Regions from separate parts of the Rhizobium sp. AN73 genome, predicted to be linked through region 2. Evidence: riboswitches for the same ligand, from Rfam matches in the RefSeq annotation. Region 2 holds a riboswitch; each other region holds the start of a gene.
What was found. Region 2 has a riboswitch for cobalamin ahead of RBH10_RS18475 (CbtB domain-containing protein). Riboswitches for the same ligand answer to the same signal wherever they lie in the genome.
Positions count from the first base shown of each region.

Region 1: another riboswitch for cobalamin. It lies ahead of RBH10_RS07470 (ABC transporter substrate-binding protein); the one in region 2 lies ahead of RBH10_RS18475 (CbtB domain-containing protein).
Region 3: another riboswitch for cobalamin. It lies ahead of RBH10_RS22795 (DUF1636 family protein); the one in region 2 lies ahead of RBH10_RS18475 (CbtB domain-containing protein).

Region 1 covers NZ_JARWME010000001.1:1,650,522-1,659,957, reverse strand. The annotation lists gene RBH10_RS07485 (pseudoazurin) at 1-50, opposite strand, end outside; gene RBH10_RS07480 (ABC transporter ATP-binding protein) at 47-847, opposite strand; gene RBH10_RS07475 (iron ABC transporter permease) at 844-1,872, opposite strand; partial or broken gene RBH10_RS07470 (ABC transporter substrate-binding protein) at 1,869-2,841, opposite strand; gene RBH10_RS07465 (hypothetical protein) at 2,776-2,931, shown strand; cobalamin riboswitch at 3,067-3,302, opposite strand; gene RBH10_RS07460 (GNAT family N-acetyltransferase) at 3,342-4,220, opposite strand; gene argE (acetylornithine deacetylase) at 4,432-5,556, shown strand; gene RBH10_RS07450 (glyoxylate/hydroxypyruvate reductase A) at 5,580-6,503, shown strand; gene RBH10_RS07445 (cupin domain-containing protein) at 6,529-6,885, shown strand; gene RBH10_RS07440 (aldehyde dehydrogenase) at 7,104-8,567, shown strand; gene RBH10_RS07435 (tartrate dehydrogenase) at 8,581-9,436, shown strand, end outside.
Region 2 covers NZ_JARWME010000002.1:1,721,644-1,731,079, forward strand. The annotation lists gene RBH10_RS18425 (hypothetical protein) at 257-544, shown strand; gene dmeF (CDF family Co(II)/Ni(II) efflux transporter DmeF) at 555-1,577, opposite strand; gene dmeR (Ni(II)/Co(II)-sensing transcriptional repressor DmeR) at 1,599-1,871, opposite strand; gene RBH10_RS18440 (hypothetical protein) at 2,001-2,354, shown strand; gene RBH10_RS18445 (helix-turn-helix domain-containing protein) at 2,450-2,863, shown strand; gene pip (prolyl aminopeptidase) at 2,949-3,896, shown strand; gene RBH10_RS18455 (GNAT family N-acetyltransferase) at 4,093-4,581, shown strand; gene RBH10_RS18460 (type 1 glutamine amidotransferase family protein) at 4,602-5,168, shown strand; gene RBH10_RS18465 (hypothetical protein) at 5,172-5,486, opposite strand; gene RBH10_RS18470 (CbtA family protein) at 5,491-6,216, opposite strand; gene RBH10_RS18475 (CbtB domain-containing protein) at 6,227-6,409, opposite strand; cobalamin riboswitch at 6,568-6,794, opposite strand; gene RBH10_RS18480 (cytochrome c) at 6,908-7,828, opposite strand; gene RBH10_RS18485 (cytochrome c) at 8,024-8,458, opposite strand; gene RBH10_RS18490 (LysE family translocator) at 8,677-9,306, opposite strand.
Region 3 covers NZ_JARWME010000002.1:2,611,414-2,620,849, forward strand. The annotation lists gene RBH10_RS22755 (zinc-binding alcohol dehydrogenase family protein) at 1-724, shown strand, start outside; gene RBH10_RS22760 (mannitol dehydrogenase family protein) at 721-1,854, shown strand; gene RBH10_RS22765 (L-rhamnose mutarotase) at 1,866-2,195, shown strand; gene RBH10_RS22770 (L-fuconate dehydratase) at 2,232-3,509, shown strand; gene cobD (threonine-phosphate decarboxylase CobD) at 3,510-4,538, opposite strand; gene cbiB (adenosylcobinamide-phosphate synthase CbiB) at 4,537-5,502, shown strand; gene RBH10_RS22785 (cobyric acid synthase) at 5,489-6,946, opposite strand; gene cobO (cob(I)yrinic acid a,c-diamide adenosyltransferase) at 6,948-7,565, opposite strand; cobalamin riboswitch at 7,702-7,918, shown strand; gene RBH10_RS22795 (DUF1636 family protein) at 8,073-8,459, shown strand; gene cobW (cobalamin biosynthesis protein CobW) at 8,456-9,436, shown strand, end outside.

The DNA of each region.
Region 1 (9,436 bases), on a different contig from region 2:
AGCGGTCGTGCGCCAAAGCGGAGATTTCCAAGCATTTTCAATTCCATCATCGTGCCATTACTTTCTTTGCCTGATCGGCCCTCCCGTGGGCCGGCAGAAAACGAATATGGGAAAAGCCGCCCTCGTCCGTGGTGACGACGGATTGCACCCCGAACACCGCGGCAATCGTCGCCGAGGTCAGAACTTCGTGAGGTGGGCCGACTGCGATCATTTCACCCCGATGCATGATGGCAACGCGGTCGCAGAACATGGCGGCGTGATTGAGATCGTGCAGCGCCGCCACAACGGTCAGCCCCTGCCTGCGCACCAGATCGAGCAGGCCGATCTGGTGGCCGATATCGAGATGGTTGGTCGGTTCGTCCAGAAGCAGGATGTGCGGCTCCTGCGCCAATGCGCGGGCAATATGCAGGCGCTGGCGTTCGCCGCCGGAAAGGTGATGCCAGTTTCGCTCCGCCTTGTCCGCCATGTCGACATTCTGGAGCGCGGCATCAACGATGGCATCGTCTTTTGGCGACCAGGCGGACAGCGGGCCGAGATAGGGCGTGCGTCCCAGTTCCACTGCCTGTCGTGCCGTAATGCGCTCGGTGGTTTCCGCCTGCTGCTCCACGAAGGCGAGCCTGCGGGCGAGTTCGCGCCGCCCCAATGCGGCAAGTGGTTCCTCACCAAGCGTGACATGGCCCCGGCGGGGTTTGCGAATACCGGCCAGCATGGAAAGCAGCGTGCTTTTGCCCGAACCGTTCGGCCCGATAATGCCGAGAAACTCACCGGAACCGACCTCCAGCGAAACGCCGCGCACGATGTCGATATTGCCGGCATGAAAATGCAGATCGTGGGCGGATAATCTCATGACCGGCCCCTCTTCTGCCCGAGGATGAAGGCGAAGGCGGGCGCACCAACCAGCGCGGTGATCACGCCGATCGGCAGCACCTGCCCCGGAATGACGATGCGCGATAAGATATCCGCGACGATCATGAAAACCGCACCCGTCAGTGCCGTCACCGGCAGCAACATGCCGTGGCGAACACCAACGAAGATGCGCGCCGCATGCGGGATGACAAGACCGACGAAGCCGATGGAACCGACCAGCGACACCATCACCGCCGTCATGATCGCCGAAACCGAGATCAGCACCGCATAGACCCAGCGCACGGGTATACCGAGCGATGCCGCGGCCTGCCCGCCGAAGGCAAAAGCATCCAGCGCGCGGGCATACCAGAGGCACACCGCAAGCCCCGCAATGCTGACCGGCAAAGCCAGCCAGACATCCGGCCAGCGCACGCCCGAAAGATTGCCCAGAAGCCAGAACATGATGCCGCGCGCCTGTTCGGCATTGGCGGATTTGGTGACGATGAAGGAGGTCATGGCGTTGAACAGCTGCGAACCGGCGACCCCCGCCAGAATGATGGCGCTGTTGCCGTGCCCTGCCCGCACAGCCAGAAGGCTGACCAGCGAAAACGCGACGAAAGCCCCGATCAGAGCACCCGCCGGCATCGTCAGGAAACCCGCACCGAAACCGAGAAGCGCCACGGCCACAGCTCCAGTTGAGGCGCCTGCGGAAATGCCGAGAATATAGGGATCGGCGAGCGGATTGCGCAAAAGCGATTGCAGCACCGCACCGGCCAGCGCCAGCGAAGCGCCGCAACAGGCGGCAACGACGGCGCGGCTGAGGCGGTAACTCCAGACGATGCCCTCATCGAGCGGATCCAGCGGATAACCCGCGTGAAACACACGATTGGCAATGGTTTTCGCCACCACATCGAACGGAATGGCGGTTTCGCCGATGGCCGCACCGGCCATCAGCGCGACAAGCAGCAGGGCGAGCGCGGCCAAAGCCAGCCCCGCCCTGCCAAGATTGACGGAAAAACCGTTCACTTGGCGAGGCCGGCGGCGGAAACTGCCTCGGCCAGCGTTTCAATTCCTTCGATCGTGCGGATGGTCGGGTTCATCGCCTGCGCGTCCATTTCAAAGACATGGCCGTCCTTGACGGCGGGCATGATGCTGGCAACCGGATCGGTGGCGAGGAACTTGCGCTTGACGGCAATGTCATCGGCGGGGAAACGACGGCGGTCCATCTTGCCGGCGACAATCACCGATGGATTGGCCTTGGCTATGGTTTCCCAACCAACGGTCGGCCATTCCTCATCGCTTTCAATGACGTTCTTCAGCCCGAGCGCGGACATGATGTAACCCGGTGCGCCATTGCGGCCCGCCACGTAAGGGTCGATATCGAGTTCAGCGCTGGAGAACCAGAAGACGGCGGAGAGCTTGCCATTTGCCGAGGCGATCTTGGCGCGGGCGGCTTCCTCGCGTTTCTTCAGGTCGGCCACAACTTCCTCGCCGCGATCCTGCACGTTGAAGATCTGCGCGAGTTCGCGGATTTCCTGGTAGATCAGCTCCATGGTGAAAACGGATTTGCGCACGCCATCGCCACCGCCGGAATTGTCCTTGCCCATGCAATCGGCCGGCGAGGTGTAGACGGGAATACCCAGTTCAGCGAATTGCTCAGCGGTTCCGACAACACCCTCTGGGCCGATCTGCCACTGGAACTGCGTCGTCACGAGGTCCGGCCTCTTGCCAACCACCGCCTCGAAGCTCGGATCGTTATCGGCCAGCCGCTCCACTTTGGCGTTGGCCTCCTCATAACCCTTCAGAACCGGGCCGATCCACAACGCCGTGCCCACGACCTTGTCGGCAACACCGAGCAGATAGAGAACCTCGGTCGTGCTCTGTCCGACCGATACTAGTGCGGGCGGGCGCCTGCTTGAAGGTGATTTCGTGGCCGCAGCTGTTGATCGTCAGCGGATAGACGGTTTCTGCCGCCTGAGCAGCACCGACGGGCAAGGCCGCGAATGCGACGGCCAGAAGACCGGCGGAAACCGGCAGGTGTTTGAAATGAAACATATGTTCTCCAGTCTAAATAAAGTGGCGTGATCCGCAGGCGCGCGCGTCAAAACGCGTAGCGACAGAGCGGCAGCATGTGTGGAGATGGAGAACGGGACACGGAATACGTTTCCGCAGACGGAAAGGTCATAATCAGCTCCTCTTCCGGGCATCCCCGCCCGTAACGATGGTCCATATTATGACGGCAGGTCTCCTGGCTCACGAATATGCGCCGTTCATCTGCCTTCCCGCATCCTTGAGGATACAGTGGCACGACGCTTTCACACGTCACGAGGATGAACGGCAATCCGCTTACAGTTGCGGGGGCAGCCACGGCATTGGGCGATAACAATCACCCGCACCATGTTCCCTATTAATCCCTTCGCCCTTCGGCTTCAGGAACCGTCGGTTTCTGACATACGGGGCAAGCGGCGGGGCGTCAATTGCGATAGTGCCGCACCTCAGCACAAAGACGGGCCTGCCAGCGCGAAAATCTTTGCGGCACCGGAGCCTGCCGGCTGTGGCAGGTTTTTCGACATGGTGGTCAGAGTTTCAATCACCACCAACCCGGATTGCGCAAGAAAATCAATGAAGTAACCATTGTCGCGCATCGCATCGAGGCGGACAAGCTCATCGTCGAGATCGGCAAAATGCCGTTTCACCAGCGCAATCGCATCCGTCTCGTCAGCCGCAACGACCGGGCCGACAATATGGCCTTTTCCTGCCGCCCGGCGCAGTGCAAAGCCGGTAAGATGGCCCGCCTCGAACAAACCGTAACCCGTATTCTGCGCGAGAAGACGCTGCAAAACGCCCCGGCGCGAAGCACCGAACGCTGCGCGGTCGATCTCCGCCACCTCTGGCAGATGATCTTCCGACAGTGGCTCTATTTTTTGTTTTCTGCCAAGCGCCGGCATCTCGAAAAGACAATTTGTCCGTCCCCTGAAGAGATGGACTTTTTCCGAATCCCCGGCAAAGCCGAGCCCGGAAAACAGCCGTCGCGACACATCCGTGGCGTTCAGCCGCAGGCAAACGGCGGGAAACTTCGCAACAAGTTTCCGCACCAGCCAGGGAGCAACGCCCTGCCCCTGCAGACGCGGCGAAACGATGACCATGCCAAGCGTCGCAAACCCATTCTCATAGGGAAACAGCATCGCGGTTGCGACAACGCGGTCGATCTCGTCAAGCGCGGCAAGACCGACACCGCATTGCCGCAGAAAACACCATTCATTCGCATGATATCGCCATCCGACAGCCATGGAGAGCGCATGCAGATGATCGGCATCCACCTCCGCGATATCCACGGTCCGCAACTCAAAACTATCGACTTTGAGCAGGTCCATAACAAACGGCCCCCATCCCTTCCGGCGCGGAACCTTCCGGTCCCGGCAGCCCAGCCCACGACATCCGACGGTAGCCGGTTACGCCAGCACGAATTTTCTGAAAGCACTGGAAGGTCACAACAATCTACCGAAATCATCCGCATTTCAGCAGATAAACGCCGCAGTCCATTCTAAGCTTTTGCAATGACAATCCGGTCAGCGGAGACGACCATTGAACGCAATCGAAATCCTTGAGCGTCTCGTCGGTTTCCCGTCGGTCGTCGGAACCGCCAATGGCGATATTGCCGGTTGGATCGCCGATTATCTGGAAAGCCACGGCGCGAAAGTATCCCTGCTTCCGGGACCGGAAGGCGATCGCGCCAATCTTTTCGCCACCTTCGGCCCTGCCGATGCCGCCGGATATATCCTGTCCGGCCATATGGATGTGGTGCCCGCCGGAGAGCCGGAATGGTCCTCCGATCCCTTCACATTGAGGACCGAAAACGACCGCCTCTACGGGCGCGGAACCACCGACATGAAGGGCTTTCTGGCCACGGTTCTCGCCGCAGCCCCGGCTTTTTCACGCATGGCGCTGAAGCGGCCGATACACATCGCCTTTTCCTATGACGAGGAGGCGGGCTGTCGAGGCGTTCCACATCTTCTCGCCAGATTGCCGGAGCTATGCGCCCCACCGGCTGGCGCAATCATCGGCGAACCGAGCAATATGCGGGCGGTCCGCGCCCACAAGGGCAAGGCCGCCGCGCGCATCACCATCCGCGGACGTTCCGGCCATTCGTCGCGCCCGGATCAGGGCGTGAACGCCATCCACCTGATGACCGGCATCATGGCGAAGGCTGTCGAGACGGCACGTGCGCTGACGCAAGGCCCCTTCGAGGCGACCTTCGAACCGCCCTATTCCTCGCTGCAGATCGGCACCGTCAAAGGCGGTCAGGCGATCAACATCATCCCCGATTTCTCGGCCATCGAGCTGGAGGCACGGGCGATTTCCGGGATGTTGCCGCTTGCCCTGCTCCAGCCGGTGCGTGACAGCGTGGAGGCGCTGGCGGCAGGCGGCATCGATATCGAATGGACGTCGATGAGCGACTACCCGGCGCTGTCGCTTCCAGCCGACGCTCCGCTCGCTCTGCTGCTGGAGGAATTGACCGGCACCCCCTGTCTCGCCGCCGTCAGTTACGGCACGGAGGCGGGGCTTTTTCAGGCGGCTGGCATCGACGCCATCATCTGCGGGCCGGGCGATATCGGCCGCGCCCACAAACCGGACGAGTTCATAACGACAGGTGAACTTTCGGCCTGCCAGTTGATGCTGGAAACACTCGCCAGCCGCTGCACGGTTTAAACCTTCGGGAAGTATCGATTCATATGACGTTTTTCTTCAATTCCGACGCCAAGCGCGGCGAGATTTTCCGGCAGGCTCTGGCCGCAGAGCTACCGGACCTGCCGTTTTCGATGGATGCATCGAGCGTCGATCCCGATGCAGTGCGTTATCTCATCACCTGGACGGTGCCGCAGGACATCGCCCGGTATCGCAATCTCGAGGTCCTCTTTTCGATCGGCGCGGGTGTTGACCAATTTCACATCGAGGCCATCCCTGAGACGGTGAAGATCGTGCGCATGGTGGATGAGGGCATTATCCGCATGATGCAGGAATATGTCTGCCTCGGCGTGCTTTCCCTTCACCGCAACCTGCCGGTCTATTTGAAACAGCAGCGCCAGCAATTGTGGAAGGCCCTGCCCCAGCGCCAGGCAGAAGAATGCCGGGTCGGCATTCTCGGCCTTGGCATGCTGGGCGTTGCGGCGCTGGAGCGGCTGAAACCTTTCGGTTTTCCGCTTTCCGGCTGGAGCCGCTCACAGCGCCAGATCGATGGTGTGACCTGCCACCATGGCGATGACGGTCTCACTGCCATCCTCTCCGCCAGCGATATTCTCGTCTGCCTGCTGCCGCTCACCGACGAAACTACCGGGCTTCTGAATGCCGAGCGTCTGGGGATACTTCCCGAGGGTGCTGCTCTGGTTCACGCCGGGCGCGGCAAACAACTCGACCATGACGCCCTCATTAATGCGCTCAACAGCGGCAGGCTTTCAGGCGCGGTCATCGATGTGACCGATCCCGAACCGCTGCCGGAAGATCATTGTTTCTGGACGCACCCCAAAATTCTCCTGACGCCGCATATCGCCAGCGTCACCCAGCCCCATTCCGCCGCCCGCACCGTTGTCGAAAACATCAAACGATACGAATCCGGTCTCGAACCGCTCGGCCTCGTTGACCGTAGCCGCGGATATTGATCATACCCTCCAAGAAAGGACACCCATGTCTCTCCTCAAGACCATCGACACCAAGCCTACCTTCGAACCGAAAGCCTCCAAGGCATTGCCCGAACGCCTTATCGCCGGTGATCCGTCGTTCAAGACCTGGCCGCTGGACGAAGCCCGCGATGGCACCGTCCACACCGGCATCTGGGAAGCGACCCCCGGCGAGAGCCGTTCGATCAAGGGCGAGACCTTCGAGTTCTGCCACATTCTCGAAGGCGTCATCGAGATCACCCCGGAAGGCGGCGCACCGCTGCGTTACACGGCAGGCGACAGCTTCGTCATGAAACCCGGCTTCGTCGGCGTCTGGAAGACCATCGAAACCGTCCGCAAGATCTACGTTACGGTCACCGGTTGATTAGTTAAGCAGGACTGTTGGAATTCCGGCTGGCGTACAGGCATTCTTGCCAAAAACGCCAGCCGATAATCAACCAGATGCAGTCGTTTATGTCCGCCGAAGATTGCGCTGTGGGCCGCCAGCAAAACAGGATTTTCGTTCACCGTCCCCACCGCAGTCGGCCGATACTGCTTGCCATCAGGGGGTAGCGTTAGCGCATATCCACAGAGGATTCCCCCATGACGCTCAGCTTCGATCCAGACAGCCTGCCTTTGCCGATCGGCCATTTCATCGGCGACCGGTTGATCCCGGCTAAAAACGGCATCGACATGCACCGCCCTTCGGACGGCATCGAATATGCCGGCTGCCCGAAAGCGGATGCGTCGTTGGTCGATGAGGCTGTGCAAACCGCAAAGGCCGCGCTGAAAAGCAGCAACTGGGGCGGCGTGCGCCCGCGCGAACGCACCAAGGTGCTGCAACGCTGGGCCGATCTCATTGAGCAGGAAGCAGAGACGCTGGCGAAAATCGAGGCGCTCTCCTCCACGCGCCCGGTGGGCCAGCTGATTGCCGGTGATATCGCCGTCACCGCCGAGCAAATCCGCTTCTTCGCCGAATTCGCCGACAAAGAGGGCGGCGATCTCGTGCCGACCGACGATGCAAGCCTCGGCATGATCATGACTGAGCCCTATGGTGTCGTCGGCGCCATCACGCCGTGGAATTTCCCCGTGTCCATGGCGGGCTGGAAGCTCGGCCCGGCGCTGGCGGCCGGCAATGCCGTGGTGCTGAAACCATCGGAAATGACGCCCTTCTCCTGCGTTTTCATGGCGCAACTGGCCATAAAAGCCGGATTGCCCGCCGGTCTCATCAACATCGTGCTGGGCGACGGACCTGTCACGGGCAACGCCATCACCGGGCATCCCGAAATCTCCAAGGTCAGCTTCACCGGCTCCACGGCAGCGGGTGCCGCCATCATGGCCAATATCGCCCGCACCGGCATCAAGCCGATGACACTGGAACTCGGCGGCAAAAGCCCGCAACTGGTCTTTGCCGATGCCGATATCGAAAAGGCGGCGGCAGCAATCGCCGGCAACATTCTCTCCAATGCCGGACAGGCCTGTGTGGCCGGTTCGCGCATTATCGTAGAAGAGAGCGTCGCGGAAGCACTTTCCGTCGCGATCATCGCCCGCATGAAGGCGGTAAAGCCCGGCCCGACATGGGACGAGACAACCCAATATTCGCCGATCATCTCCGAGGTGCAGCGCAAGCGCATCGACGGCATCGTGCAGGCGGCGGTTGCCCATGGCGGCGAATGCCTGACCGGCGGCGCAAACATGGACGGTCCCGGCTATTTCTACCAGCCGACGCTGATCGCCAATGTCGACCAGACTTCACCTGCCGTCACCGAAGAAATCTTCGGACCGGTGCTGACGTTGCAGACCTTCCGCACGGAAGAGGAAGCTCTGGCGCTTGCCGATCATCCGACCTACGGTCTGGCGGCTGGCCTCTTCAGCCGCGATATCTCGCGCGTCATGCGCCTGTCTCGCGCCATTCAGGCGGGAACGATCTGGGTTAACCGTTATGGTCGCTCCCGCGACCACATATTGCCGACCGGCGGTTACAAACGCTCCGGCATCGGCAAGGATCTCGGGCGGGACGCCTATCTGGCCAACCGCAAGAGCAAAAGTGTCCTCATCGGACTGTAACAGGGGAAATGTCTTGAAAACGCATCGCATCGCACTCATTCCCGGAGACGGCATCGGCAAAAGCGTGACTGATGCCGCATGGCAGGTTCTCAACGCCGTCGCAGAAGGTTCCGGTTTTGCGCTTGAAGGCACAGAATTCCCCTGGTCCTGCACCTTCTACAAGGAAACTGGCGCGATGATGCCGAAGGACGGCATCGAAACGCTGCGCGGCTTCGACGCCATTCTGCTGGGCGCAGTCGGTTGGCCGGCGCAAGTGCCCGATTCAGTGTCGTTGCATGGCCTGCTACTGCCCATTCGCAAGGCTTTCGTGCAATATGCCAATATCCGCCCGCACCGGCTTCTGCCCGGTGTTCAGGGACCTTTGAAGGCTGATGGTTTCGATATCCTCTGCATCCGCGAAAACACAGAGGGTGAATATTCCGGCGCTGGCGGGCGCGTGCATCAGGGCACGGAAGACGAAGTTGCCGTCGAAACCTCGATTTTCACCCGCAAGGGCGTGGAGCGTATCCTGCGCTTCGGTTTCGAACAGGCGCAGAAACGTCGCGGCAAGCTCGCCTCCATCACCAAGTCCAACGCCCAGAAATATTCTATGGTGTTCTGGGACGAGGTGACCCACAGGCTCGCCGCCGAATATCCCGATGTCGAGGTTTCGAGCTATCACATCGACGCCATGGCGGCGCGTATGGTGATGGCGCCGGAAAGCCTTGATGTCGTGGTCGCCTCCAACCTCTTCGGCGATATTCTGACCGATCTTGGCGCGGCCATTCAGGGCGGCCTCGGTTTTGCCGCCTCCGCTAATATCAACCCTGACCGCACCGCCCCATCCATGTTCGAGCCAGTGCATGGTTCCGCCCCGGATATCGCCCATC
Region 2 (9,436 bases):
GGCCGGGAGCTTATTGTCGTAAAATGGATCCTCGCCTCAAGGGCGAGGATGACGTCGAGTGTGGGGGCACGCCAAGGACCCTTCCCCCGTCTCCGTCGCACAAGTCTCCCCCCGCATATCTGCACCCCACCTAAAAAACGAAGCACCCCTTTGTCGCCTGTCAAGCCGGGAACGTCGTTGCAATGCAGCAAGCGCAAGTTTCAGGCAAGCCGCCGCCGTTAACCATTTGTTAACTTTTGAACGCGGAATCACCAGCATGCAGATCGAAAGCAATATTGGCGGATACAACTATCAGGCTCGTGTCCGCGACATCGAAAAACCCGGCAGCGCGCAAAGCGCGCCCGAGGAGCAGGCCGTGAAACGCGGCCCCGGCAACCCGACCGTTTCCAGCACCATTCTCTCCCATTCGCTGGCCAATGTGCTGTGGGCGGTGGGCAATGGCAGCGCGCCGGCCTATCAGGATACGCCGGCGGCAGCCTCTGCCGAAGACAAGGCGGAAGCACAGGCCGAATGGGTGCGCAGCGCCTATTCCGAATACGAATAAACTTACCCCATCAGGCCCTTGCCGGGCTGACCTCCACCGTCACATGCGAGAGTTCATGTATGGCGGCAAGCTTCTGCTTGTAGAAGGCCGGTGCCTTCGGCACCTGCGAATGGATGGCGACGATGGCGGCATGATGCCCCGGCCCCACCTGCCAGACGTGCAGGTCGGTGATGCGATCCTCTTCCGTTTCCACGCTTTGACGGATTTCCTGCGGCAAGTCCTCCGCCTGCGGCACCGCATCAAGCAGGGTTGCCGCCGTCAGGCGGATCAGCCCCCATGACCAGTGGGCGATGACCAGACCGCCAACGATACCCATTGCCGGATCAAGGAAAGACCAGCCGTTCCACTTGCCGAGCAGCAGAGCGACGATGGCCAGCACCGAGGTCAGCGCATCCGCCAGCACATGCAGATAGGCCGCACGCAGATTATTGTCCCTGCCGCCCTTTGCATCGTGGTCAACGTGATGCGCGTGAGCACCATGATGACCGGCATGGGAGCCGTGATCGTGATGGGCGTGGCTGCCTTGGCCGTGATGGGCATGCGAGCCGCCATGGTCATGTCCATGATGGTGGTCGTCCTTCAGCAGCACGGCGCTGGCGAGATTGACCGCGAGACCGATGACGGCGACGAAAATCGCCTGATTGAAATCGATCTCGACCGGATTGATTAGACGCATGGCGCTTTCGGAGGCGATGAGCAGCGCCACCACCGCCAGCACGATGGCGCTTGCAAAGCCGGCGAGATCGCCGAACTTGCCGGTGCCGAAGGTGAAGCGCGGATTGCGCGCCTCGCGCCGGGCATAAAGGTAAGCCAGCGCCGAGATGAGCATTGCGCCCGCATGGGTGGACATATGCCAACCATCCGCCGTCAGCGCCATGGAGCCATACCAGTTGCCGGCGACGATCTCCGCCACCATCATGACGGTGGTCAGCGCAATCACCATCCAGACGCGCCTTTCGTTGCGTTTATGGTTCTGGCCGAGGAAAACATGGTCGTGGCCGGCTGTGGCCGAGAATTCGGATGTCGTCGTCATGTCGCTCAATCCTGTTTAATTTTAGCGGATGTAAGTCTTCAGCACCTGAGCCAGCTCTTCCGCTGCCCGCGCCCGCTCGTCTTCGTTTTCGGCGTGCACGACATGCTCGTGCAGATGCTCCTGCATCACCTCGCCCGTCAGGCCGGAAAGCGCGCCGCGCACCGAAGCCAGCAATTGCAGCACCTCGCCGCAGGGCTTGGCATCATCAAGCGCCCGTTCAACCGCCTCCATCTGCCCTTTCAGGCGACGGATGCGGGCCAGAAGCTTTTCCTTGTTGCGGATCGTATGGGACATGAGTACCTCATATACTATAGGGGGGTATAGTATATTGCGACGATTTTCCGTTCAAGCCCTGAAGAACGCAATCTTCGCGAATGTTTCGGACCCTAGAAATACCCCATCAGAACTAAGGGGGAATCAGTCATGACGACTATCGCAGCAACCACCAGCAGCCTTTACGCCACTCCGGTCCGGAGCCTTGAACCGACAAAAGCCAAGGAAACCAACGCCACCACCGAGGCCCTGCTGGAACTGACCCGCACCGCACATCGCGCCATTTCGAGCGCCGAGAGCGTTGCCATGGCCGCCGCACCGGCTGCCGCCAGCGCCTCCGCCGGCCTTGCCGCCGCACTCTGGAACCTCGATAGCGGCGCCTCCGCCAAAGCCGAACCTGCCCTGGATATGGCCGCATCCGCACAGCCTGAAGCCGCCTCCGGCATCGAGTCCCAAGTTCTGAAAGCATTGGCTCAGGCGCTTGGCGTGGATGAAGCCGCGTGACAGCCATTGAACGGCGGACTGAAAAGCTATATCTCTAGAGACTAGAGCATCGGGTCCGTTGTTGTCTCGGCTGCTCTGGAGATATGGAGAAAGCCATGCTGTCCATCGGTGAACTGTCCAAGCGTACCGGCGTCAAGGTGCCGACGATCCGCTATTACGAGCAGATGGGTCTCATCCGCGAGGCGGACCGTTCGGACGGCAACCAGCGCCGTTACGAAAAATCCGATCTCGAACGGCTGGCCTTCATCCGCCATGCGCGCGATCTTGGCCTCAACATCGATGCGATCCGCGAACTCATCGCGCTCAGCCAGCACCGGCAGATGCCGTGCGAGGGTGCCGACCGCATTGCCGCCGAACATCTGGCCGACGTGCGCGAAAAAATCGCCAAGCTGAAGAAGCTGGAATACGAGTTGGAACGCATCGTCGCCCATTGCGATGGCCATTCGATCGAGGATTGTTACGTCATCCGCGCGCTTTCCAACCACGGCATGTGCGAAGGCGAGCATTGAGGCGTCCGCAAGATTGAGACGGTGACATTCAACTGTCACCCGAACGATATATGCGCGTCCCACCTGCCTCAAAAAGACATGCCGGATGCCCGAAAACCTTGCCGAAACCGTCCCCTTCGACGCTATTTTCATTGATGTTTCTGATGGCCACAGGCTGCACGTGACGATAGCGGGCAACCCGGAGGGACAGCCGGCGATCCTGCTTCACGGCGGCCCGGGCTCCGGACTATCGGCAACGGCGCGACGTCATTTCGACCCCGAGCTTTACCGCATCATCCAGTTCGACCAGCGCGGATGTGGGCAAAGCACGCCGAATGCCGCCGTCAGCCTTGAATACAACACCACGCATCATTTGATCGACGACATCGAGGCCATTCGGGTCGCGCTGGCAGTAGACGACTGGCTGGTTTTTGGCACCTCCTGGGGTTCAACGCTTGCTCTTACCTATGCCCAGCGCCATCCCCAGCGGGTGCGTGCCATGGTGCTGGCGGGTGTTACGACGACGCGGCAGAAGGAGATCGACTGGCTATACAAGGGGATGGCTATGTTCCTGCCGCAGCAGTGGCAGCGTTTCATTGCGGCGATCCCGGACCACATGCCGAAGGAAGACCCGGTCAGTGCCTATTACCAACTTCTGAACGATGCCGATCCCGCAGTCCGCGCAAAGGCGGCCTATGAATGGCATCTGTGGGAAGCCGGTTCGATTACCGCAGAGAGCACGTCAGCCTTTCCCGAAAAATGGCGCGATGAGGACTACAGGCTCACGCGGGCGCGTCTTTGCGCGCACTATTTTTACCATGCGGCATGGCTGGACGATGGGGTGCTTATCCGCAACGCCAGCGGGCTGGCGGGCATTCCCGGCATACTCATTCAGGGCATGCGTGACCTGCAGGGACCGCCGGTTACCGCTTACGAGCTTGCCGCCGCATGGCCGGGAAGCGAGTTGATCATGATCGACGGAGCCGGACATTCCACGGGGGATGCGGGGATGGAGGAGGCTATCGTTTCGGCAATCGCGCGATTTGCGAATTGACCCGCTTGACAGATTTCGGATCTCGAGCGCATCACATCCGCATGATCAACGAACGCGCACCCATCTCCTGCTCGTACTTTTGGGCCTACCTGTAAAGGGCGGCTCGACAGATCATTTTGTCAACAAGCCGCCGTCAGGCGGCTTTGTTGTTTTTCAAGCGTCCTGACGGCACCGATAAAACCGAAGGACCAGAAAAATGACCGAAGATAGCTCCCTTACACTGGAAAGACCGCCCGTCGTCATCATTCGTGGCGCACGCAAGACAGATTTGCCTGAGCTCAACGAGATGATCACGCTGCTTGCCACCTATCATGGCGATGCGGCGGCGATTACGCCGGCGAAGCTGGAACGCGACCTGTTCGGCCCCCTTCCCTGGGTACATGGTCTCGTGGCGGAAGCCGATGGCGAACTGATCGGCTACGCCCTGATGCTGCCGCTCTACAGGGCGCAGGAAGGCCGCCGCGGGCTTGAGCTGCACCATCTTTTCGTGCGTGATGGCCATCGCGGCCATGGCACTGGCCAGCACCTCGTTTCCCGCGCCCGCGATATAGCCAAGCGTCTCGGTTGTGACTATCTTTCCGTCAGCGCCACGACCGGTAATGTCGCGGCACATCGTTTCTACGAAAGCATGGATTTCGCACCCCGCCCGGTCACCGGCATGCGTTACATGCAGTCGATCGCCTGATTAAACCGACGGAGACAGATATGACACGGATTGCCATCGCGCTCGCGCAGGATTTTGCGGACTGGGAACCGGCGCTGCTTGCCGCCACCGCGCGCAGCTATCTCGGCGTCGATATCGTTTATGCCACCCCGGACGGACGCCCCGTGATTTCGATGGGCGGGCTCAACGTTACTCCCGACACAAGCTATGACGCGCTTGATCCTGACAACATCGATGCGCTGGTCATTCCCGGCGGTCTCAGCTGGGAAAAGGGAACGGCTGCCGATCTTGGCGGGCTGGTGCACCGGTTTCGCGAGAAGGACCGGCTGGTTGCCGGCATCTGCGCGGCGGCAAGCGCGCTTGCGGGCACGGGCGTCCTTGATGACGTCGCCCATACCGGTAATTCGCTGACCTCGCACAAGGCCTATCCGGCCTATCGTGGCGAAGCGCTTTATCGCGACCAGCCGAAGGCGGTGATCGATGGCGGCATCGTCACGGCACCCGGCAGTGCACCGGTCAGTTTCGCAGCGGAAATTCTGAAAAGCCTCGGCCTCTTTGGTCCGGAAGCCGAGGCTGAACTTGGAATTTTCGCGGCGGAACACCGGTAAGGCTCACCGCCCGTCAAGTACGCGACAGACACGGGGCGCTGGCTCACCGCCCTCACCCGCAATTGCCCGGCGGATATCGCGGCTGTTGAGATGCAGGTTGCGACCGGCGGGCAAGGCCGAGCGTTTTATCTTCGCAAGTGCCGCAGCCGTAAAGGCGGCCTCGTGATCTCGAAAATAGGCGAGCGCCGCTTCCCGGTCGGGGTTTGCGCCAAGAACTGCCTTGAAGGCAAGGCGGTGCACGGCGCAGAAGGCGCCGTGACCGGGAACGGCAAAACGCAGCGCATCGAGTTCGTCACTCCATTCGGCTGCGTCCTGCATGGATTTAAGCCGACTGGAAACGCTTCAGGAAAAACGCACTCAATGTTCCGAGCAAGGCCCAGAAAACAAAGCTGGTCACGGTGGCGGCAACGATAAACTGACGCTCCAGCGGCAGCGGTGCCAGCGCGTGTTCGCCTTCCGGCGGCAGGGGCGCACCCACGACATGCGGGGCAACAATCAACACCAGCGCCAGTACGATGGCCCAGGGTTCGCGGCGAAACGCGATGAGCGCAATGCCGCCCGCGGTTGCGACAACCGTCGAAAGCCACCAGATTTGCCGTGCCTCAAGGGCGGCGGCCGGGCTTCCCGGCAGTTCCGGTGGCAGGCCGATCATCGGTGCGAGCATGACGGCGGCAAAACCGGCCACGCCCCACAGAAGACCTTCGCGCCAGCCGGCATTGGTGCCACGCAGCGAGATGAGGCCAGTCAGCACCAGCGCGTAACCGATCGCGGTCAGAACATTGGCAGCCAAGGTATAGGCGGTGCGCTCAAAACCATCGGCCGGAGCCCAGGCTTCCTCATTGTGCTCATGGGCGGGAACCGCAGCGGCATCCGCGCCGGTCGTGGCTGGAGCATCATGGCTGTGAGGCGCTTCACCGCCGGCATTTTCATAGGTTTCCGCCTTGAGGATCAGCGGTGTGGTGCCGAATGCCTGCATGGCCGAGACGGCAAGGCCACCGACGATACCGACGAGAACGGCGGTAAAAACGATATTACGAAAAAACGACATGCCTCACCCCTCAATGGCAGGGAAAAGCATTGGCATGACGTGTGTCATGCGCGGCATTGTGAACGGCTTCCACATGCGAAAAGCCGACAAAACCGACGACGAACAGGCCAAGCATGATCGCTGTCAGCGATTGTGCAAAGCTGCCCGTTTTGGCTGAAACGGCAGCATTTGCCGTATTCTGGTTGATGGACATGGTGACCCCTCTCCCGGCGCGACCCCGCGCCTTTAGACGCGGCGGAACGGCAAAAGCCGGACAGCCGCATGCGATACACTTCACCACGGGGATACGAGACTGACACAGGGAAGCAGCGTCGCCACCCTGAAATTCCGCTCTTCCGGACACCCCGCCGGCATGGACATTTCCGTGATGGCAGGTCTCCTGGCTTGCGGGTCAAAACCTGAAACACCTTCCCGGCATCGCCCTCGCCCAGATCCGGCGAGACAGCTTACCAGTGGCACTTCGCTTCAGGCTCTCCGCTCACAGTTGCGGGGGCAGCCACGAATGAGGATTTCTCCCTATCGTGTTCCCTTTTCACCTTCCGGAACGCCCGGAAGGAACCATCACAGGATTGTTATCCGTCGGGTGGGTGCGGGAGTCAATGGCGACGGCGCGTCCGACACCTCACGACGCTACCCTCTCGGCGTCATCCTCGGGTCAAGCCCGAGGATGACGGAGGAGAGGTATCACGCCCTACCGCGACGGTATCGCCTTCAGATAGGCGGCAATCGCGTTACGGTCGTCGGCGCTCAGATGCGCCATGTTCTGCTGCACCTTGACCATGGAGCCGCCGACGCTGTCGAATTCCGGGGTGAAGCCGGTTTCAAGATAGTTGGCAATATCGGCCGTCGCCCAGCTTCCGATACTTTTGGAACCGGGGGTAATATCGGGAATGCGGCCCTCGCCTTCCGGGTTGGGGCCACCGGCCAGCCATTTGCCTTCCAGAAAACCACCGAGTGCATTGCGCGGCGTGTGGCATTCGCCGCAATGGCCCGGCCCTTCCACCAGATATTGGCCGCGCAGCAATTCGGCATTGGCATCGGCAAGTTCAACACGGGGTGGCCCGGACGTATCGAAATAGAGGAACTTCCAGCCGCCCAGCGCCATTCGCATGTTGAAAGGGAACGGCAGCTCGTGATCCGGCGCGTCATTCTGGCTGGCGGGCAGAACGCGCAGATAACCGAAGAGGTCGTTGATGTCCTTCTGCGTCATGCGGGCATAGGAGGCATAGGGGAAAGACGGGTACAGATGTTCGCCGTTCCTGCCGACGCCGCGTGTCATCGCATCCCCGAATTCCGCCAGCGTCCAGCTGCCGATGCCATGCTGCGGATCGGAAGAAATATTGGGCACATGGAAGGTGCCGAAGGGGCTTTTCAGCGCCTGCCCGCCCGAAAGCGTCAGCAGCGCATCGCCCTTGGCATCAGGCGCCGCATGGCAGCTTGCGCAGCCGCCCGCCCAGAACAGCGTTTCGCCATTGGCCAGATCCGGTTCGCCAAGGCTTACCCAATGGCTCGGCGCCTGACGCACGGGTGCCGTGACCCAGGCAAAAATGCCGAAACCGGCAATCGCCGCCATCGCGACCCCGCCCGCGAGCTTCGTCCAAATGGAGGACATGACCCCTCTCCCCATGCTCACCTGATGAGATCAGGTGTCTTTTCAGCTCTAGAGCCGCATCCTGTTTAAACGGAAACGTTCAGTCTGCTCTATCTCTTTGTTTTTGCACATTTTCCTGACGAAAAACCGCTACGCGCTTTTGACGGAAATGCTCAAAAAAACGCCGCCGGGAAGCGGCGTTTCGAAGTTCAAGGATCACTTCTTCAGACGATAGGTCTGGTGGCAGGTGCCGCAATCGGCTCCCAGCGTCTTCATGGCGGTGGCGACACCGGCCTGATCGGCAGGGAGACCGGCCAGAACCGTATCCGCATCCGCGCCGAGCTTGGCGGCCTTGGCCTTGAAGTCCTCGAAATTTTCCCAGATGGCGGGTGCCGCAGCACTGCCGGTCTCGCTGCCTTGCGGAAACTGGTCGGGGAAAGCCTTGGCATTGGTGCTGATGGTTGTCACGGCAGCCTTGACGACTTCGGCGTCGTAAGGCTTCTCGCCCTTGGAGATAGCGGCGAGCGCACCCATGGAGCCGCCGATCTGCTTCATCATGCCTTCACGTTTTTCGACTTCGCCGGCAGCGTAGACCGCTCCGGCGCAAAGACAGCCGAAAAGCATGGCCGCCGCGATGGTTTTCAGTTTCATACATTCTCTCCTTGATTCCGGCGGGCGCCGGGCGCTTGACGCAACGGCGGGAGGATGCCCTTTCCGCTTGGCGAAAAGAAGTCACATTGCGGTGAATTTTTCCGTGAAAACAGAAGTCTAGGGCAGCGAACCGAAAAGACCGCCGCACTTTTCGGATCACCCGGCGCTCAAACAAAACCTGGAGTGGCAGGACCTCTTCCATCTCATCTTGCGCGGCGCTAGGACAAGGCTTCCCAGAGCGTCAGCAGGGCTGCGGCAATCAGCATGCAACCGGCGGCGCGGCCGATGAAAATCGTTGCGGCGGGCGACGAAACCAGCCACGCCCGGCTTTTATCCGCCGTCAGCGCCACCGCGCCATAGACCGTGAACTGGGTGACCGCCACCATCGCGCCCATCACCAGCCCCTGCATCCAGATCGGGCCATAGGCGGGTTTGAGGAATTGCGGATAGATCGCCATCATGAAAAGATAGGCTTTCGGATTGGAAAGGCAGGTCAGCACCGCCCGCCAGAACGCCTTTCGGACCGAGGCACTCGCCTCTGCCTCATCGCCATTCACCACGATTGCGCTGCGCATCAGGCCGATACCGATCCAGACCATGTAAGCAGCGCCCCCAACCAGAAGCGGCAGGAACAGCGACGGCATCCAGGCAGCGAGCATGCCGACGCCAACCGCGCCATAAAGCGAATGCACGATGCCGCCGGCGCTCATGCCGCTTGCGGCAGACAGCCCGGTTCTTTTACCGCCCGTTAGCGCGCTTGCCAGCACGAACAGCATGTCCATGCCCGGCAGGATGATGATGCCGAACAGGACCAGAAAGAAAAGCCAGAGATTTTCGGCGTAACTCATGTCAGTATCTCCCAAGACAGTTTGCAACACATTCTGGAAAGCTCATGTTTCTCAATGTGTTTTTCTGTTTATAGGAAAAGCCAACTGACAGCGTTGTGTCAGTTGCGTCAAGAAAGCAACCGGGAAAACG
Region 3 (9,436 bases), 890 kb from region 2:
GGGCAAGAGCAATTGCTGCCGCAATATCGGCGTGCTCGGCGTTCATCGCGATGGCGGCATGGTCGAATATCTGAGCGTTCCTCAGCAATTCGTGTTGAAAGCGGAGGGCTTGAGCCTCGATCAGGCGGCAATGACCGAATTTCTGGCGATCGGCGCGCATGCCGTGCGCCGTGGGTCGGTGGAAAAAGGCCAGAAGGTTCTGATCGTCGGTGCCGGTCCGATCGGCATGGCGGTTGCTGTTTTTGCCGTTCTAGATGGCGGCGAAGTGACGATGATTGACGGGCGTACCGACCGGCTGGATTTCTGCAAGGATCATCTCGGCGTCACCCATACGGTAACGCTCGGTGAAGGCGACAAGGATCGACTGTCGGATATTACCGGCGGTGATTTCTTCGATGCTGTCTTCGATGCGACCGGCAATCCGAAAGCCATGGAACGCGGCTTTTCCTTCGTCGGCCACGGTGGCTCCTACGTACTGGTTTCCATCGTTGCCAGCGATATCGCTTTCAACGATCCGGAGTTTCACAAGCGGGAAACCACGCTGCTCGGCAGCCGCAATGCCACGCCGGAGGATTTCGAGCGGGTGTTGCAGGCCTTGCGTGAAGGCAAAGTACCGGAAGCACTCATTACCCACCGCATGACGCTTGCTGATGTGCCTTCCAAATTCGCCGGGCTGACCGATCCGAAAGCCGGCGTCATCAAGGGCATGGTGGAGGTCGCATGACGGCTGACACGCCCATCCTGCAATTTGGTACCAGCCGCTTTCTTCTGGCGCATGCGGATTTGTTCATTTCGCGGGCGCTGGATAAAGGCGAGGCTTTAGGCCGTATTGCAATCGTCCAGACGACCGGCAATGCCGAAAGCCTGAAGCGCGTTGCGGCGTTGAATGGCGGCGCACCCTATCCGGTGCGTGTTCGCGGCATTCGCGACGGGCAAGAGGTGGACGAGGAAATTCCGGGCAAGGCTGTTGCGCTGGCGTTGACGGCGGCTGCTGATTGGGCAGAGGTGCGGCGCATCGCCTGTGTGGCCGAGGTCATTCTGTCCAATACGGGTGATCGCGGTTATGAGCTGGATTCGTCCGATGGTCCCGGCCTGGCGGTAGATTTCAGCCACATGCCGAAGAGTTTCCCGGCCAAGCTCTGCATGTTGCTGCTGGAACGTTTTCAGACCAATCCGGAAGCACCTGTATCGATCTTTCCCTGCGAGCTTGTTCCGCGCAATGGCGACCGGTTGAAAGAGGTTGTTCGCCAGCTTGCCGACGAGTGGCAGCTGCCTGCGGGTTTCGGCTTCTACCTGAATAAAAAATGCCGTTTCGCCAACAGTCTGGTGGACCGCATCGTCTCCGAGCCGATCGATCCCGTTGGTGCGGTTGCCGAGCCCTACGCACTTTGGGCGGTCGAGCGGCAGGAAGGTCTCGTTCTTCCCTGCACCCACCCTGCGGTGGTGCTGACTGATGATCTCGACCATTACGAAAAGCTGAAGCTGTTCCTGCTCAATCTCGGCCATTCCTACCTCGCCGAGCGCTGGTTGCAGGATGTCCGTGCGAAAGACGAGACAGTGCGGCAGGCGATGGCTGACGAGGCGCTCGTCGGGGATCTGGAAACGCTCTGGCGGGACGAGGTTCTGCCGGTCTTTGCCGCAGAAGGCATGGGAGAAGAAGCCCAAGCCTATATCCGCGCGGTGCGGGAGCGTTTCATGAACCCCTTTCTCGCGCACCGGCTCGCCGACATTGCCGGCAATCACGACGAAAAGAAACGACGCCGTTTCGTCCCGGTCATCGCTGCGGCGGAACGTCTGGGACTAAACCTGCCGCAGCAGAAGCTGCGTGCGGCGCTCGCTACCATCAAGCAATAACGGAGTTTTTCATGCAGCGTATGGGCATGGTCATCGGCGTCAAACCGGACATGATTGCGGAATATAAAAGACTGCACACCGCCGTCTGGCCCGAGATTCTGGCGCTTATCAGCGACTGCAACATCCGCAACTACACGATTTTCCTGCGCGAGCCGGAAAATCTGCTGTTCGGATACTGGGAATATCACGGCACCGATTTCAGCGCCGACATGGCGAAGATCGCCGCAAGCCCGAAGAACCTGGAATGGTGGTCTTTCACCATACCCTGCCAGCAACCGCTCGAAAGCCGCAAGGAAGGTGAGTGGTGGGCCATGATGGAAGAAACATTCCACCTCGATTGAACGATATCCATACACACTGACCGCGAGTGAACGGCCATGACAAAAATTACAGATCTGCGTGTTTTCGACCTGCGTTTTCCTACCTCCCAGAGCCTTGATGGTTCGGATGCGATGAACCCCGACCCGGATTATTCGGCGGCTTATGTCATTCTCGACACTGACGAGCTGGGCCTGAAAGGCCACGGGCTGACCTTTACCATCGGCCGCGGCAACGAGATTTGCTGCATGGCCATCGAGGCGATGCGCCATCTGGTGGTTGGAACCGATCTCGCCACCGTGACCGAGAACCCCGGCAAATATTGGCGTCATCTGACCGGTGATAGCCAGCTGCGCTGGATCGGCCCGGACAAGGGCGCGATGCATCTCGCTACCGGTGCTGTCGTCAACGCGGTGTGGGACCTGCTTGCCAAGAAGGCGGGTAAACCCGTCTGGCAGCTTGTTGCCGATATGAGCCCGGAAGAAATCGCCGACATCGTCGATTACCGTTATCTGACCGACGTGCTGACAAAGGACGATGCGCTCGCGATCCTCAGAAAAGCCGAAAGCGGCAAAAAGGAACGTATCGAGACGCTGAAGAACGAAGGCTATGCCTGCTACACCACGTCCGCCGGTTGGCTCGGTTATGACGACGCCAAGCTGCGCCGTCTTTGCCAGGAAGCGATCGACGCCGGCTTCAACCATGTGAAGATGAAGGTCGGCCGCGATCTGGAAGACGATATCCGTCGTCTCACCATCGCCCGTGAGGTGATCGGTCCCGACCGTTATCTGATGATCGACGCCAATCAGGTGTGGGAAGTGGATCAGGCGATCGACTGGGTCAATAAGCTTGCCTTCGCCAAGCCCTTCTTCATCGAAGAGCCCACCAGCCCGGACGATATCGTCGGCCATCGCAAGATCTGCGCGGCCATCGGCTCCGTGAAGGTGGCGACCGGCGAAATGTGCCAGAACCGCATCATGTTCAAGCAGTTCATTGCCGAAGGCGCGATCGATGTGGTGCAGATCGACAGCTGCCGCATGGGTGGTCTGAACGAGGTACTGGCGGTTCTGCTGATCGCTGCCAAATACAATTTGCCGGTCTGGCCGCATGCCGGTGGCGTTGGCCTTTGCGAATATGTCCAGCATCTGTCGATGATCGACTATCTCGTGGTTTCCGGTACCAAGGAAGGCCGCGTGATCGAATATGTCGACCATCTGCACGAGCATTTCATCGAACCCTGCGATATCAGAAATGCGGCTTATATGCCGCCAAAACTGCCCGGCTTCTCCATCGAAATGAAGCCGGAGTCTATCGAGACCTATACGTTCGAAGAATAATCAAAAGGATGACAGCGCTTCACCGAGGCGCTGCCATTCCTCTTCGCCACCGGGAAGGCCGAGGCGCATGTCGTTCGGTCTTTCATCAAAAATGCGTACCAGAATGCCGCGCCGGCCAAGATGATCGAACAGGTCAACGGTGCGGTGGTCCCTTACCAGAGTAAACAGGGACGTGCCGCCGGCAATCGTTAGCCCCGCCTTTTCCAGCAAGCCATTCATACGCCGTGCCTCTTCCGCGAGATGGAGACGCATGGACGATTGCCATTCTTTGTCCGCCAAAGCTTGCGTTGCGATATGCAGAGCCGGGCCGGAAACTGCCCACGGGCCAAGCCTTGCCTCCAGTTCAGCAGCAAGGTCTGGATGCGCGAGCGCAAAACCGAGCCGGACACCCGCCATACCGTAAAACTTGCCGAAGGATCGCAGGATCACCAGCGCGTCGTGACCGGCAACATTTGCGAGGCTTTCGGCACCTCCCGTTTCGATGAAGGCCTCATCCACCACGAGCAGGCCGCCCTTGCGGCGCATGGTCTCGGCCAACGACAACAAGTCTTCGCGATCGATAACGCGGCCATCGGGATTGTTGGGATTAACGACCACGGCATAATCAGATGCCGCCAGGCCGCTGATGTCCTCCACTTCGGCCACAGTCAGTCCGGCCATGCGGGCGGTACGGGCATGTTCCGCATAGGCGGGCGAAAGCACGGCGCCGTTTTTTGCTCCGCGGGCGAGTGCGATATGAGCGAGCAATGGCATCAGCATTTGGGTCCCGGGGGAGAGAGCCACATGCCGGTCGGACGGTGCGCCGAAACTTGTGGTGGCAAGTCGCTTCAATTCCTCGGTCGCATCAGGCTCCGGCAGGCGGGCAAATGCTCTGGCGGGAATGGGCGAATGCGGGTAGGAGTGCGGATTGATCCCGGTCGACAGGTCGATCCACGGTTCCGGCGCTTCAGGAAACATCAGGCGCGCCCTGCCGAGATTGCCGCCGTGACGGATCGAAGTCTGCGCCTTTTCTGGTACTGTTTCGCCCATGTTCTTTGCTCTCGCTTTCCTGTCGCTCGTCATCGAACGCCTGACCGGTTATCCGGACTGGCTGTTCAAACGTATCGGCCATCCCGTCACCTGGATCGGTTCGCTTATCGCGCTGCTGGACAAAAAATGGAACCGGGAGAGTGCCTCATTTTCGCAGCGTAAGGCGGCAGGCGTTGCGGCGCTGGCTGTTTTTGTAGGTCTGACTGTATTTCTTGCATGGTTTGCGCAGTCGGTTCTTATGTTCCTCCCCTTCGGTCTGTTGCTTGTTTCGTTGCTAGGCGCGTCGCTTCCGGCACAAAAAAGTCTGGAACAGCATGTGGAGGCCGTCGCCATTGCGCTGGAGCGCGAGGGGGTGGAAGGCGGCCGCAAAGCTGTTTCGATGATCGTTGGCCGCGATCCGCAGGCGCTGGATGAGGCCGCGATTTGCCGGGCGGCGATCGAAAGCCTAGCCGAGAATTTTTCCGACGGCATCGTTGCCCCTTCCCTGTGGCTCGGGCTTCTGGGGCTGCCGGGCGGCGCAAGTTACAAGGCGATCAATACGGCCGACAGCATGATCGGCCATCGCTCGCCGCGCCATGAAGCCTTCGGCTGGGCATCGGCGCGGTTGGACGATCTGGTCAACCTGCCAGCATCGAGATTGAGCGGCGGTCTTTTCGTGGTTGCTGCATTTTTTGTGAAAGGCGCTTCGCCGAGTGGGGCCATTGCCGCGATACGTCGCGATGCGCGTCACCACCGTTCGCCAAATGCCGGCTGGCCGGAGGCGGCGCTTGCGGGTGCCCTCGGCTTCGCGCTCGCCGGTCCGCGTTCCTACGGCGGTCAGATGATCGAGGCGCGTTTCATGGGCGAAGGCGGAAGAGCAGCGCTGGTTGCCGGCGATATTCGCAAGGCGCTTCGGCTCGCAAGGATCGCGGACTTCTTGCTGATCGGACTGTTCGGGTTACTGGCGATCCTTATCGCGCTATAGAAAGCAGCCTGTCGAGATTGAGGTGCTGTTCCATATGCTCAGCCAGGCGGTCAAGAACCGCGTCCACCTGTGCATCATAGTTCAGTTCCGTGCTCTCTCCACCAAGTCGCTCAAGCCATGCACCACGCTGGCGATCATCCGCAAAAAGACCGTGTATATAGGTGCCGAAGATGCGGCCATCGGGCGAGATGGCGCCGTCTGCATGCCCGTCAATAGTCGAAAACGGAAGGTTGCCCGTTACGCTCGTCGTTTCGCCGACATGCATTTCATAGCCGGATAAATTAATTCCGTCGAAGCTCTTGCCCTGCACGGAGACGAGCCTCTTGTCGCCCGTCAAAACCGTCGTCACATCCAGCAGGCCAAGCCCTTCCACCGTCGCTGGTGGCCCTTCGATGCCGTCAGGATCGGCAACAGTTTTTCCAAGCATCTGGTATCCGCCGCAGAGACCGAGAACATAACCGCCGCGGCGCACATGTGCCTTGATGTCGATGTCGAGGTCTGCATTTTTCAGCACGGCGAGATCAGCTATGGTGGATTTCGAACCGCAGAGCAGAACCAGCCGGCAATCGGCGGGAATGGTCTCGCCCTGCCGCACTCGGATCAGCTCCACATCCGGCTCCATGTCTAGCGGATCCAGATCGTCGAAATTGGAGATATGCGGCAGGATCGGCACGGCAATGCGGATTTTCGCGCCGGGCTTTTGTTGCGCCGGGCCGGTAAGCCCAAAGGCGTCCTCCGCCGGCAATTTCGCAGCATCGGAAAAATGCGGCAACAGCCCGATGGACGCCCAGCCGGTCTTTTCCGCGATCATCCGCATGCCGTCTGAAAACAGCGCAGGGTCACCGCGAAAGCGGTTCACGATGAAGCCCTCTATCATCGCGGCATCATCGCGTTCGAGAACGGTTTTTGTGCCCACGAGGCTCGCGATGACCCCGCCCCGGTCGATATCGCCGATCAGGATCACGGGAGCATCTGCGGCGCGGGCAAAACCCATATTGGCGATGTCGTTGGCGCGGAGGTTGATTTCGGAAGCACTTCCTGCCCCTTCCACCAGCACCAGATCGGCCTGTTGTTTCAGGTGCTCGAAGCTCTCCAGCACACGCGGCATCAGCCCGGCTTTCATGTGCTGATAATCGGCAGCCTTGGCATTGCCGACAATTTTACCCTGTACGACGACCTGTGCGCCGGTTTCGCTCTGCGGCTTTAAAAGCACCGGGTTCATGTGAACCGACAGCGGAACGCCTGCTGCCCGCGCCTGCAGCGCCTGCGCGCGACCGATCTCGCCGCCATCGGCGGTGACCGCCGCATTGTTCGACATGTTCTGCGGCTTGAACGGCATGACGGACAGGCCACGCCTGACGAAGGCGCGGGCAAGGCCAGCCACCATCAGCGATTTGCCGACATCGGAGCCGGTTCCCTGAAACATCAGCACGCGTGCAGTCATGTCAGAATTCTATCCCCGCCTGCGCCTTCACGCCTGCCTTGAAGTGATGTTTGACGAGGGTCATTTCGGTCACCATGTCGGCGGCGCCGATCAGCGGTTGCTTGGCGTTGCGGCCGGTGACGATGACATGCAGATCGGGTCGGCGGTTGGAAAGCGTTTCGACGACTTCTTCCAGCGGCAGGTAATCATAGCGGAGCGCAATGTTCAGTTCGTCGAGGATCAACAGGCCGATCGTTTCGTCGGCCATCAGGGTTTTTGCTTCCTCCCAGGCCTTTGCGGCTGCCGCAACATCGCGTTTCAGATCCTGCGTATCCCAGGTGAAGCCCTCACCCATCGTGCGCCATATGACCCTGTCGCCGAAGAGCGTCAGCGCCTGCTGTTCGCCCGTCGACCATGCGCCCTTGATGAATTGCACCACGCCCACCCGTCGCCCGGTGCCGAGCATACGCAAAGCGAGGCCGAAAGCGGCCGTGGACTTGCCTTTGCCGGGACCGGTATTGATCATCAGCAGACCTTTTTCGATGGTCTTTTCCGCAACTTCGGCATCCTGAACCGTCTTGCGGTTGACCATTTTCTGCCGGTGACGCTCGGCCTCGTTGTCGCTGATGTCGCGTGTCATCGCGTTTTCCTTCTCATCCAGCGGCATGGGGACCGGATGCCCCCGCCATTCGGAGCGGCGACTATACTCAATTTGCCGCACCCGGCAATGCTCCAGCCGGAGGGCCGCAGCATTGACCCCCGCGCCCGTTCAGCCTAAGGGTAGAAGGACTGACGGTCTTTTCCCGGCAACGGGAAAAGCTAAGAGGGAACACGGTTCAACCCTGATAGAGGGTCATTCCGTGGCTGCCCCCGCAACTGTAAGCGGTAAGCCCGCACTGTGAAGCCACTGGACCATAAAATTGGTCCGGGAAGGTGGTGCAGGGTGTTTTAAAGCCGCAAGCCAGGAGACCTGCCGTTTCAGGAAAAAACGTCTGCCGGGCGGGGTGCTCCGGTCAGCCGGTCGAATTGATTTGCAGTCGCGCTTTTCAGTGCGCTGTTTTCGACATCCGCACCCCGATGAGTTTAAAGGCGCGGAAAGCGGAACGGTTTGGATATTACCACAACATCTTCTTGTGCGGACGGGACAATGGAAGTCAACACAGCTTCCGGCGTGGTCGTTTTTGTCTGCCGAAGCTGTCGCGACGACACCGATCCCAATGCGGAGCCGCGCCCCGGCACCATCCTTGCGGAAGCTGCCATCGCAAAAGCGCGTGACTCCGGCATCGATGTTCGCTCCGTCAATTGCCTTGCCAATTGCAAACGCGGCCTCAGTGCCGTGCTGCGCGGTGCCGATGGCTGGTCCTATGTATTCGGCGGGCTGACGCCCGACGATGCGGAAGACCTGCTGACCGGCGCTCGCATGCTGGCCGCCTCCGCAGATGGATTGATGCCCTGGCGTGGCCGCCCCGACACATTGAAGCGCGGCATGGTGGCGCGCATTCCCCCATTCGATTTTACCGAGGAGAGATCATGAGCACCCTTCTGGACCGCGTTCCCTGCACCATCGTCACCGGCTTTCTGGGGGCCGGAAAAACCACGCTGCTGCGCGGTCTTCTCGAAAAGCTTGATGGCAAGCGACTGGCCATCATCGTCAACGAATTCGGCGATATCGGCATCGATGGCGAAATCCTCAAAGGCTGCGGCATTGAGAGCTGCCCGGAGGAAAACATCGTGGAACTGGCTAATGGATGCATCTGCTGCACGGTGGCGGATGATTTCCAGCCGGCCATTGAGCAGATCCTCAGCCGCCAGCCGAAGGTGGAGCATATCCTCATCGAGACCTCGGGCCTTGCCCTGCCGAAGCCCCTGGTGCAGGCGTTTCAATGGCCTGCGATCAAGAGCCGCGTAACGGTGGACGCCGTGGTGGCCGTCGTGGATGGCGCTGCCCTTGCCGAGGGGCAGGTGGCGCATGACATGGAAGCACTTGCTGCCCAGCGGGCGAATGACGAAGCTCTCGATCACGACGATCCGGTCGAAGAGGTTTTCGAGGACCAGATTGCCTGTGCCGATCTCATCGTCCTGACCAAGGCCGATCTCCTTGATAGTGCCGGTCTGGAAAAGGCGAAGGCTCATATTCTCGAGCATCTGCCGCGGGCCGCAAAGATCGTCGTCGCCTCGAATGGCGCAATTGACCCCGCCGTTCTGATCGGCCTCGGCCTTGCGGTGGAGGAGGATATCGAAAACCGTCGCACCCATCACGATGGTGAGCTTGACCACGAACATGATGATTTCGACAGCTTCGTCATCGATCTGCCGGCCGTGACCGATCCGGAAGCGCTGGCGGTGCGTATCGCCGAAACGGCCGCTGCCGAAAACGTTCTGCGCATCAAGGGTTTCGTCGAGGTATCTTCCAAGCCGATGCGCCTGCAGGTGCAGGCCGTCGGCAGCCGCGTCAATCACTATTACGATCGGCCATGGGCAGCCGGTGAGGAGCGCCGCAGCCGCCTCGTC